Regions from separate parts of the Shinella sp. Sh6 genome, predicted to be linked through region 1. Evidence: riboswitches for the same ligand, from Rfam matches in the RefSeq annotation. Region 1 holds a riboswitch; the other holds the start of a gene.
What was found. A riboswitch is a leader RNA that binds a small molecule or an ion and turns the genes downstream of it on or off. The one in region 1 is predicted to bind S-adenosylmethionine.

Region 1 (5,056 bases):
ACCCGCAGGGCAGCGCCGAGGCCGCACTCATTCAACAGTTCGCGAGGCGTGTCAAGCGAGGCGGTCGTCGGAGCGTTCGATCAGCTTGGGCATGATCAGCGTCTGGAGCGCTTCGGGGGCCTCGCCCTCCATGCGGCGCAGGATGTAGCGGCCGAGCAGTTCGCTCGGCTCGTGGATCGGCAGGAAATAGGTGGTGATCGGCGGGGCGAAATACTGGCTGACGTTGAGGTCGTCGGTGGCGTTGATCACCGCGTCGCGGCCATGGACGAGGCCGCGGGCGTGGAAGCCGGAGAAGGCGCCGAGCGCGGAGGCTTCGTTGGCGCAGATATAGGCGGTCGGCGGGCTTGGCAGGGCGGACATGGAGAGGACGCACTCGCGCCCGAAGGCCGGCGTCAGGTGGCCGTGCGCGACGAGCGCCGGGTCGAAGGGAAGGCCGGCCGCCTCCAGAGCCGCGCGATAGGCATCGAGGCGGGTGAGCGCATAGCTGAGGTCCGCCATGGGATTGACGAGTGCGATGCGGCGATGGCCGCGCCCGGCAAGGCGGGCAACCGAATGGCGGATCATCTGCTCGTTGTCGGCATCGACATAGGCGTGCGGGGCGTTGCGGATCGTCGTTCCGTAGGTGACGAAGGGAAAATCCGCCTCCTGCATGATGCGCACGCGCGGATCGTCCGCCCTCGTGCCGGAAACGATGATGCCGTCGGCCTTCTTCAGGGAAACGATCTGGCGGATCGTCTCGAGGCTCTCCTCGAAGTTGCGCACGGCATAGAGCGAGACACGGTAGGGGCTCTCCTCCAGCGCCCAGGAGATGCCGCTGAGGAGCTGGGCATATTCCACGCCTTCCCATTCGTTCTGCCTCGGGCCGGGCGCGGTCATGATGGCGGCGACCTGATAGGTCTTGCCGGTGCGAAGCTGCACGCCGTGCATGTTGAGCTGGTAGCCGACGCGCTCGGCGGCGGCGACGACGATGGCGCGCGTTTCCGGCCGCACCTGCGGGCTGTCGTTCAGCGCCTTCGACACGGTGGCGATCGAAAGGCCCGTTTCCTGCGCGATGGTCTTGATCGTCGGTCTTGGCATTGAAAGCTCGTCCTTGCGCCGAAAGCGGCGCAGTTCCTCGTCCGCGCACAATAAAAACGTTTAACTTTAATGTAAAGCGCCGAGCGCCCGGCCTCAGCCGGCGCGGAAGTGCTTGGAGAGCTTGAGGCCCTGCGCCTGGTAGTTGGAACCGAGGCCGGAGCCGTAGAGGCCTTCGGGCGCGCCCAGCATATGCTCGTAGACGAGGCGGCCGACGATCTGGCCGTGCTCGAGGATGAAGGGCACTTCATGGCTGCGCACTTCCAGCACCGCGCGGCTGCCGGAGCCGCCGGCCGGCGCATGGCCGAAGCCGGGGTCGAAGAAGCCGGCGTAATGGACGCGGAACTCGCCGACGAGCGGATCGAAGGGCGTCATCTCGGCCGCATAGAGCGGCGGCACATGCACGGCCTCCCGCGAGACGAGGATGTAGAATTCATCCGGGTCGAGGATCAGTTCGTTGCGGCCGCGGCTGAACAGCGGCTCCCAGAAATCGAAGATATCGTGCTGGTTCTTGCGGTCGACGTCGACGACCGAGGTATGGTGCTTGCCGCGATAGCCGATGAGGCCATCCGGCCCGGTGCCCTTGAGGTCGATGGAGAGCGCGATGCCGCCGCCCGAAACGTTCGGCGTTTCGCTGGCGACGAGCGTGTCGGAGGCATGGAGCGCAACCAGTTCGCTTTCGCCCAGCAGCGCATTGCCCTTGCGGAAGCGGATCTGCGAGAGGCGCGAGCCGCGGCGCACGACGATGGGGAAGGTGCGCGGGGAGATTTCCAGATAGAGCGGGCCGCAATAGCCGGCCGGAATCTTGTCGAATTCCTGTGCGCGGTCGGTGATGACGCGGGTGAAGATATCGAGGCGGCCGGTGGAGCTCTTGGGGTTGGCCGAGGCGGCAAGCTCGGCGGGCAGGTCGAGGCTTTCCATCAGCGGCACGATATAGACGCAACCCGTCTCCAGCACCGCGCCCTCGGCAAGGTCGACGACGTGCAGCTTCAGCCGGTCGAGCTTGTCGGCGACGAGATGGGAGGGGCCCGGCAGGAAGCTGGCGCGCACGCGAAAAGCCTTCGCGCCGAGGCGCAGGTCGAGGCTTGCCGGCTGGATCTGGTCGGCATCGAGCGCGGCCTCGCTTTTCAGCCGGCCGGCCGTAAACAAGCCGCGAATGGCGTGATCCGCCAGAATGCCCGTGCTGCGCGCCGCAGAAGCCATGACCCTACCGTTTCCCGTATGAATGGCCCCGCACAAAACCAAATGCGGGCAATTGACGCAAGCGCGGGCGCGCAGTAAGAGCAAGGTTATCCCGTGGTGATTTGGCCGGCCGGCTTGCAGCCACGTAAAACAAATAGCTAAAAAGGCCGGGTATCGAACCGGCCTGCTTACGCGGCCGGTTTTTTTGTTTGAAGGCGACGATCACATGAGCAAGTCCTGGCGTCCGGCAACCCAACTCGTTCACGGCGGCACCACCCGCTCCCAGCACGGCGAAACCGCCGAGGCGATCTTCCTCACGCAGGGCTTCGTCTATGACAGCTCGGCGGCGGCCGAGGCCCGTTTCAAGGGCGAGACGGACGGCTTCATCTATGCCCGCTACGCCAGCCCGACCAACGACATGTTCGAAAAGCGCATGTGCCTTCTGGAAGGCGCCGAGGATGCGCGCGCCACCGCTTCCGGCATGGCCGCCGTCTCCGCGGCGATCCTCTGCCAGCTGAAGGCCGGCGACCACATCGTCGCCGCCCGCGCGCTCTTCGGCTCCTGCCGCTGGGTGGTCGAGACGCTGGCGCCGAAATACGGCATCGAATGCACGCTGGTGGACGGCCGCGACCTTGCCAACTGGGAAAAGGCGATCCGCAAGAACACCAAGGTCTTCTTCCTGGAAAGCCCGACCAACCCGACGCTGGAAGTGATCGACATCGCGGGCGTCGCCAGGCTCGCCAACCAGGTCGGCGCCAAGCTCGTCGTCGACAACGTCTTCGCGACCCCCCTCTTCCAGAAGCCGCTGGACCTCGGTGCCCATGTCGTCGTCTACTCGGCCACCAAGCATATCGACGGCCAGGGCCGGTGCCTCGGCGGCGTCGTCCTCTCCGACAAGGCGTGGATCGACGAGCACCTGCACGACTATTTCCGCCATACGGGCCCGGCCATGTCGCCCTTCAACGCCTGGACGCTGCTGAAGGGCATCGAGACGCTGCCGCTGCGCGTCAAGCAGCAGACGGAGAATGCGAGCCGCCTCGCCGACTTCCTCGCCGAGCAGAATGAGGTCGCCCAGGTGATCTATCCCGGCCGCAAGGACCATCCGCAGGCCGATATCATCGCCAAGCAGATGACCGGCGGCTCCACGCTCGTCTGCTTCGAGCTGAAGGGCGGCAAGGACGCGGCCTTCGCGCTGCAGGATGCGCTGGAGGTCGTGAAGATCTCCAACAACCTCGGCGACGCCAAGAGCCTCATCACCCACCCGGCCACCACGACGCACAAGAACCTGACGGACGAGGCGCGCGCCGAGCTCGGCCTTTCTTCCGGCACGCTGCGCTTTTCGGCCGGCATCGAGGACAGCGAGGACCTCATCGAGGACTTCGCCCGGGCGCTTTCGAAGATCAAGGCCTGAGCCGGCGCCATTAAGGTAAACGACAAGAAGGCATCGGCCGGGCGGCCGATGCCTTCTTTGCATATTCTTGACGGCGCCACATTCCTGTAGAATAGCGGAATATAATCAGTTCAAGGCTTGCCCATGTATCGTGCGCTGACCCGCGACATCGAAGTAACCGTAGAGCCCTACTACCTGGCCGATCAGTCCGACCCGGACGACAGCCGCTATGTCTGGGGATACCGGGTCGTCATCGCGAACCATTCGGACATCGCCGTGCGGCTGGTGACGCGCTACTGGAACATCACGGACCAGAACGGCCAGGTCGACGAGGTCAACGGGCCGGGCGTCATCGGCGAGCAGCCGGTGCTCCGCCCGGGCGATACCTACGAATATTCCTCCGGCTGCCCGCTCGAAACGCCCTCGGGCATCATGTTCGGGCGCTACCGGATGGAGGCGGAGAACGGCGAAGCCTTCGACGTCGCCATTCCCGCCTTCTCGCTGGATACGCCGGGGCAGGTGCGGGTTCTGAACTGAAACCGGGCAGGATTGCCCCTCATCCGGCCTGCCGGCCACCTTCTCCCCGCAAGCGGGGCGAAGGAACCGAGCCTTGCCGTTTTCCTCAAATCGCTATCGTGACTGAAGGGCAAAGCCTCGCATCCTCCCCTTCTCCCCGCCCGCGGGGAGAAGGTGGCGGCAGCCGGATGAGGGGTGCCCTTTTTACTGCGGCAGCACTTCCGCCGCCTCGAAGCGGTAGGTCGTCGAGCAGAATTCGCAGGTGATCGCGATCTCGCCCTTCTCGTCCGCCGTCTCCATGATCTCCTCGGGGCTGAGGCCGGAGAGGACGCCCTTCAGCTTTTCGCGCGAGCAGGAGCAGCGGTCGAAGACCTGCTGCGGCTGGTAGACGCGCACGCCCCGCTCGTGGAAGAGGCGGAACAGCAGCCGCTCCGTGCCGACATTCGGGTCCGTCAGTTCGTCCATGTCGATCGTCTCGACCATGGCTTTGGCTTCCGCCCAGTTGTCGTCGTCGGCGATCCTGTGGCCGGCCTCATCGCCGTCGCCGCCCGGAAGGTCGGCCTGGCGCATGCGCTCGGGAGACTGCGGCAGGAACTGCGCGACGATGCCGCCCGCCCGCCAGCGATGGCGCGCCTTGCCGGCCTCGTCGCGGTCGTAGAGCTCGGCGGCAGCGAGGCGCACCTTGGTCGGGATCTGCTCCGACTGGCGGAAATAGACGCCGGCGATCTCCTCCAGCGTATGGCCGTCGAGCGGCACGATGCCCTGGTAGCGCTGGGTGTGCGGGCCCTGGTCGATGGTGAAGGCGAGGACGCCGCTGCCGAGAAGCTCGTGCGGCTCGGCCCTGCCGGCGGCGACGGCGGCCTTCAGCGCCTCCTCGTCGAAGCGGGCATAGGC
Region 2 (5,056 bases), 550 kb from region 1:
GGCATGTGGGTGATGCCCGACGAACTGCCGGGCGTCCTCGGCGATCTTTACGGCAGCCGGCTTCTCGAACTCCTCGGAAACGCGCCGCGCCTCGTCTTCGACCTCGTCGAAAAACATGCGATCGACTGCGAGATCAACCCGGCCGGCACGCTGCACTGTGCGGTCGGCCAATCCGGCCTCGACGAACTGAAGCAGCGCGCCGAGCAATGGGCCCGTCGCGGCGCGCCGGTCCGCCTGCTCGATGCCGCCGAGACGGCCGCGAAGGTGGGCACGGAGGCCTATGCAGGCTCGCTCCTCGACATGCGCGCCGGCACGATCCAGCCGCTCGCCTATGTGCGCGGCCTTGCCCGCGCGGCGATGGCGGCCGGGGCAGAAGCCTTCACCGGCAGCCCGGTGACGGGCGCCGAGCGGACCGGCAAGCGCTGGAGCGTGAAGACCCCGCACGGGTCCGTCACGGCGGACTGGGTGGTCGTCGCCACCAATGCCTATACCGTTTCGCCGTGGAACGAGGTGCGGGCCGAGCTCGTGCATCTTCCCTATTTCAACTTCGCCACCGTGCCGCTTTCCGCGGAGATGCAGGCCAAGATCCTGCCGGAACGGCAGGGCGCGTGGGATACGAAGGAGGTGCTCTCCTCCTTCCGCTTCGACAAGCGCGGCCGGCTGGTCTTCGGCAGCGTCGGGGCGCTGCGCGGTTCGGGCGCGGCCGTCCACAAGGCTTGGGCGCGGCGGGCGCTGAAGAAGCTCTTCCCCGCCATCGGCGACGTCGCCTTCGAGGCGGAATGGTACGGCAAGATCGGCATGACGACCGACAACCTGCCGCGTTTCCACCGCCTTGCCGAGAACGTCGTCGGCTTTTCCGGCTATAACGGCCGGGGCATCGCGCCCGGCACGGTCTTCGGCCGCACGCTCGCCGAGCTCGTTTCCGGCGCGATTACGGAAATGGACCTGCCGCTGCCGATCACCGATGCCGAAGCCCAGTCGTTCCGGACGCTGCGCGAGGGCTATTACGAGCTCGGGGCGCAGGTCGCCCATTTCGCGGGCGCGCGCCTCTAGGTTCCTGCCGTACGGTCGCCAAAATCTTTCCCTTTCCGCCCGACATGCGCTAAGGGCATCGGCCATGACCATGCCGGACCAGACCGAAAAATTCGTCGTCCTCCTCGGCGGCGCCCTCACGGCGACGCCGCGGCTTGCCGCGGACGTCGCCGGCGCCCGCCTCATCGCGGCGGACGGCGGCATGCGGCACGCCGCAAGCCTCGGCGTCACGCCGGACGTCTGGGTCGGCGATTTCGATTCCACGCCGCCCGCGCTTCTCGCCGCATGGCCGCATGTCGAGCGCCAGCCCTATCCGACCGCCAAGAACGAGACGGACGGGGCGATCGCCGTTTCCGCCGCGGCCGAACGCGGCGCGAAGAGCATTGTCCTTGCCGGCGCGCTCGGCGGCGAGCGCAGCGACCATGCGCTGATGCATCTCCTTCATGCCGTCTCGCTGGCGGAGGAGGGCTTTGCCATCAAGCTCACCTCCGGCGAGGAGGAGGCCTGGCCGCTCCTGCCCGGCACCCGCGAGATCGACCTGCCGAAGGACAGCCTCTTCTCCGTCCTCGGCCTTTCGCCGCTCGCCGGCCTCTTCCTTTCCAATGTGCGTTATCCGCTCACCGATTTCTCGTTGCCCTTCGGCTCCTCGCGCACCATCTCCAATGTTGCGGAAGGCCCGATCCGCCTTTCGCTCGCCTCCGGCCGCGCCGTCCTCATCGCGCGGCCCTATGACCTTTCAGGAGCCTGACCCTTGGCACCGCCCATCCTCAAACTCGACGATATCTTCCTCAGCTTCGGCGGCACGCCGCTGCTTGCCGGCGCGAGCCTGCAGGTGGAGCCCGGCGACCGCATCTCACTCGTCGGGCGCAACGGCTCGGGCAAGTCGACGCTGATGAAGATCGCCGCCGGCCTTGCAGAGGCGCAGTCCGGCGAGGTCTTCCGCCATCCGTCCGCGACGATCCGCTACCTGCACCAGGCGCCGGATTTCGAGGGCTACGACACGGTCGCGGCCTATGCGGAAGCGGGCCTCGGCCCCTCCGACGATCCCTACCGCGTCACCTATCTGCTCGAGCATCTCGGCCTTACCGGCGGCGAGGACCCGAAGTCGCTCTCGGGAGGCGAGGCGCGCCGGGCGGCGCTCGCCCGCGTCATGGCGCCGGAGCCGGACATCCTGCTTCTCGACGAGCCGACCAACCATCTCGACCTTCCGACCATCGAATGGCTGGAAGGCGAGCTGCAATCGACCCGCTCGGCCCTCGTCGTCATCTCGCACGACCGCCGCTTCCTCGAAAAGGTCTCCAACGCCACCGTCTGGCTCGACCGCGGCCAGTCGCGCCGGCTCAACCGGGGCTTCGGTCATTTCGAGGCCTGGCGCGACGAGGTGCTGGAGGCCGAAGAGCTGGAGCAGCACAAGCTCGGCAAGGCCATCGAGCGCGAGGAGCACTGGCTGCGCTACGGCGTGACGGCCCGTCGCAAGCGCAACATGCGCCGCCTCGGCGCACTGCACGACCTGCGCGCCCGCTACCGCGGCCACAAGGGGCCGCAGGGCAGCGTGCAGGCGAGCGCCTCCGATGCGCAGGAATCCGGCAAGCTGGTGATCGAGGCGGAGAAGATCACGAAGGCCTATGGCGCGCGCACCATCGTCGCACCCTTCTCGATCCGCGTGCACCGGGGCGACTGCATCGGCCTCGTCGGCCCGAACGGCGCGGGCAAGACGACGCTCCTGAAGATGCTGACCGGCCAGCTTGCGCCCGACAGCGGCACGGTGAAGCTCGGCACGAACCTGGAGATCGCCACGCTCGACCAGCGCCGCGAGGACCTGAACCTCGACGACACGCTCGCGCACTATCTCACCGACGGGCGCGGCGAGACGCTGCTGGTGAACGGCGAGCAGCGCCATGTGACGGGCTACATGAAGGAATTCCTCTTCCAGCCCGAGCAGGCCCGCACGCCGATCCGCAACCTTTCCGGCGGCGAGCGCGCCCGGCTGATGCTGGCGCGCATCCTCTCGCGGCCGACGAACCTTCTCATCCTCGACGAGCCGACCAACGACCTCGACATCGAGACGCTGGATCTCCTCCAGGAGATCGTCGCGGGCTTTGCCGGCACGGTGCTGCTGGTCAGCCACGACCGCGACTTCCTCGACCGCACCGTCACCTCGACCATCGCGCCCGCCGACCCGGAAAATCCGGACGGCCGCTGGATCGAATATGCCGGCGGCTATTCCGACATGATGGCCCAGCGCCGCGGCGCCATCGAGGAGAAGCGCAGGGCGGAGAAGGCCGAGAAGGCGAAGGCCTCCGATGCCGCGCCCGCCGCGGCCCCGGCGGACAAGGCGAAGGCAAAGCTCTCCTACAAGCAGAAATTCGCCCTGGAAAACCTGCCGAAGGAGATGGAGAAGGTGGAAAAGGACATCGCCGCCCGCGAGGCGAAGATGGCCGACCCGACCCTCTTCACCAAGGACCCCGCCGCCTTCAACAAGCTCGCCGCGGACCTGGAAAAGCTGCGCTCCTCACTGACGAAGATGGAAGAGGAATGGCTGGAGCTGGAAATGCTGCGGGAGGAGCTGGAGGGCTGAACGACGTTGCCGTCATCCGGTACGTTCTATCGTCATGCTCGGGCTTGACCATCGCCCGCCCGGATGCCGCCCGCGTCCGGGCCTTGCCGCGCCGATTGATTCGCGTTTGAAGTAGCGCTATCAAGGAGACCGTGGTGATTTGGCCGGCCGGCTTGCAGCCACGTTAAACAAGTCGCTAAAGGGCCGCGCGAGGAAAACCTTCCGTGGACCGGCTGTGACATCGTTGCGGCCGGTTTTTGTTTTCGATCGAGTGAAAGATGCCCATCAAGATTCCCGATACGCTTCCCGCCTTCGAAACCCTCGTGAACGAGGGCGTCAGGGTGATGACCGAAACGGTGGCGATCCGGCAGGATATCCGCCCGCTGCAGATCGGGCTGCTCAACCTCATGCCGAACAAGATCAAGACGGAAGTGCAGATGGCGCGCCTCGTCGGCGCCTCGCCCCTGCAGGTGGAACTGTCGCTGGTGCGCGTCGGCGGCCACCGCGCCAAGAACACCTCGGAAGAACACCTGCTTTCCTTCTACGATACGTGGGAGGAGGTGAAGCACCGCAAGTTCGACGGCTTCATCATCACCGGCGCGCCGGTGGAGACCCTCGACTACGAGGACGTCACCTACTGGGACGAGATGAAGCAGATCCTCGACTGGACAGAGACCAACGTGCATTCCACGCTGAATGTCTGCTGGGGCGCAATGGCGGCGATCTACCACTTCCACGGCGTGCCCAAGCGCACGCTGGACGAGAAGGCCTTCGGCGTCTACCGCCACCACAACCGCAAGCCCTCCTCGGTCTATCTCAACGGCTTCTCCGACGATTTCGAGGTGCCCGTCTCGCGCTGGACGGAGATCCGCACCGAGGACATCCGCAAGGTGCCGGCGCTCGAGATCCTGCTCGATTCGGACGAGACGGGCGTGTGCCTGGTCGAGGAGAAGGCGGGCAACCGGCTCTACATCTTCAACCATGTGGAATACGATTCCACCTCGCTCGCCGACGAATATTTCCGCGACGTCTCGGCCGGCGTGCCGATCAAGCTGCCGAAGAACTATTTCCCGCACAACGACCCGTCGCTGACGCCGCAGAACCGCTGGCGCGGCCATGCGCACCTGCTCTTCGGCAACTGGATCAACGAGATCTACCAGACGACGCCCTACGACCTTCAGAAAATCGGAACGGGAGCCTGATATTCATGAGCCGCGTCGTCATCCGCCCGCTGCACACGCATGACGAAGGCGAATGGCGGCGCTTGTGGACCGCCTATCTCGCCTTCTATGAGACGGTGCTGCCGGAAGAGGTCTATGCCAGCACCTTCGCCCGGCTGACGGGCGAGAGCGCGCAGGGCGAGTATCGCGGCCTTCTCGCCACGCTCGACGGCCGGCCCGTCGGCCTTGCGCATTACCTCTTCCACCGTTCCTGCTGGACGCTCGGCAATATCTGCTACCTGCAGGA

Region 2: it holds a riboswitch for S-adenosylmethionine, as region 1 does, so the genes downstream of both, metA (homoserine O-acetyltransferase MetA) here and ACZ5TO_RS00540 (O-succinylhomoserine sulfhydrylase) in region 1, are expected to answer to the same signal.

What each region holds. Positions count from the first base shown of each region.
Region 1 covers NZ_AP044005.1:110,197-115,252, reverse strand. Annotated here, with positions in the region: tRNA gene ACZ5TO_RS00555 (tRNA-Gly) at 1-6, opposite strand, end outside; gene ACZ5TO_RS00550 (LacI family DNA-binding transcriptional regulator) at 52-1,077, opposite strand; gene ACZ5TO_RS00545 (2'-deoxycytidine 5'-triphosphate deaminase) at 1,171-2,277, opposite strand; SAM riboswitch at 2,361-2,439, shown strand; gene ACZ5TO_RS00540 (O-succinylhomoserine sulfhydrylase) at 2,483-3,667, shown strand; gene apaG (Co2+/Mg2+ efflux protein ApaG) at 3,791-4,183, shown strand; gene ACZ5TO_RS00530 (Hsp33 family molecular chaperone) at 4,367-5,056, opposite strand, start outside.
Region 2 covers NZ_AP044005.1:3,395,570-3,400,625, reverse strand. Annotated here, with positions in the region: gene ACZ5TO_RS16310 (NAD(P)/FAD-dependent oxidoreductase) at 1-1,053, shown strand, start outside; gene ACZ5TO_RS16305 (thiamine diphosphokinase) at 1,124-1,780, shown strand; gene ACZ5TO_RS16300 (ABC-F family ATP-binding cassette domain-containing protein) at 1,784-3,610, shown strand; SAM riboswitch at 3,732-3,809, shown strand; gene metA (homoserine O-acetyltransferase MetA) at 3,868-4,791, shown strand; gene ACZ5TO_RS16290 (N-acetyltransferase family protein) at 4,797-5,056, shown strand, end outside.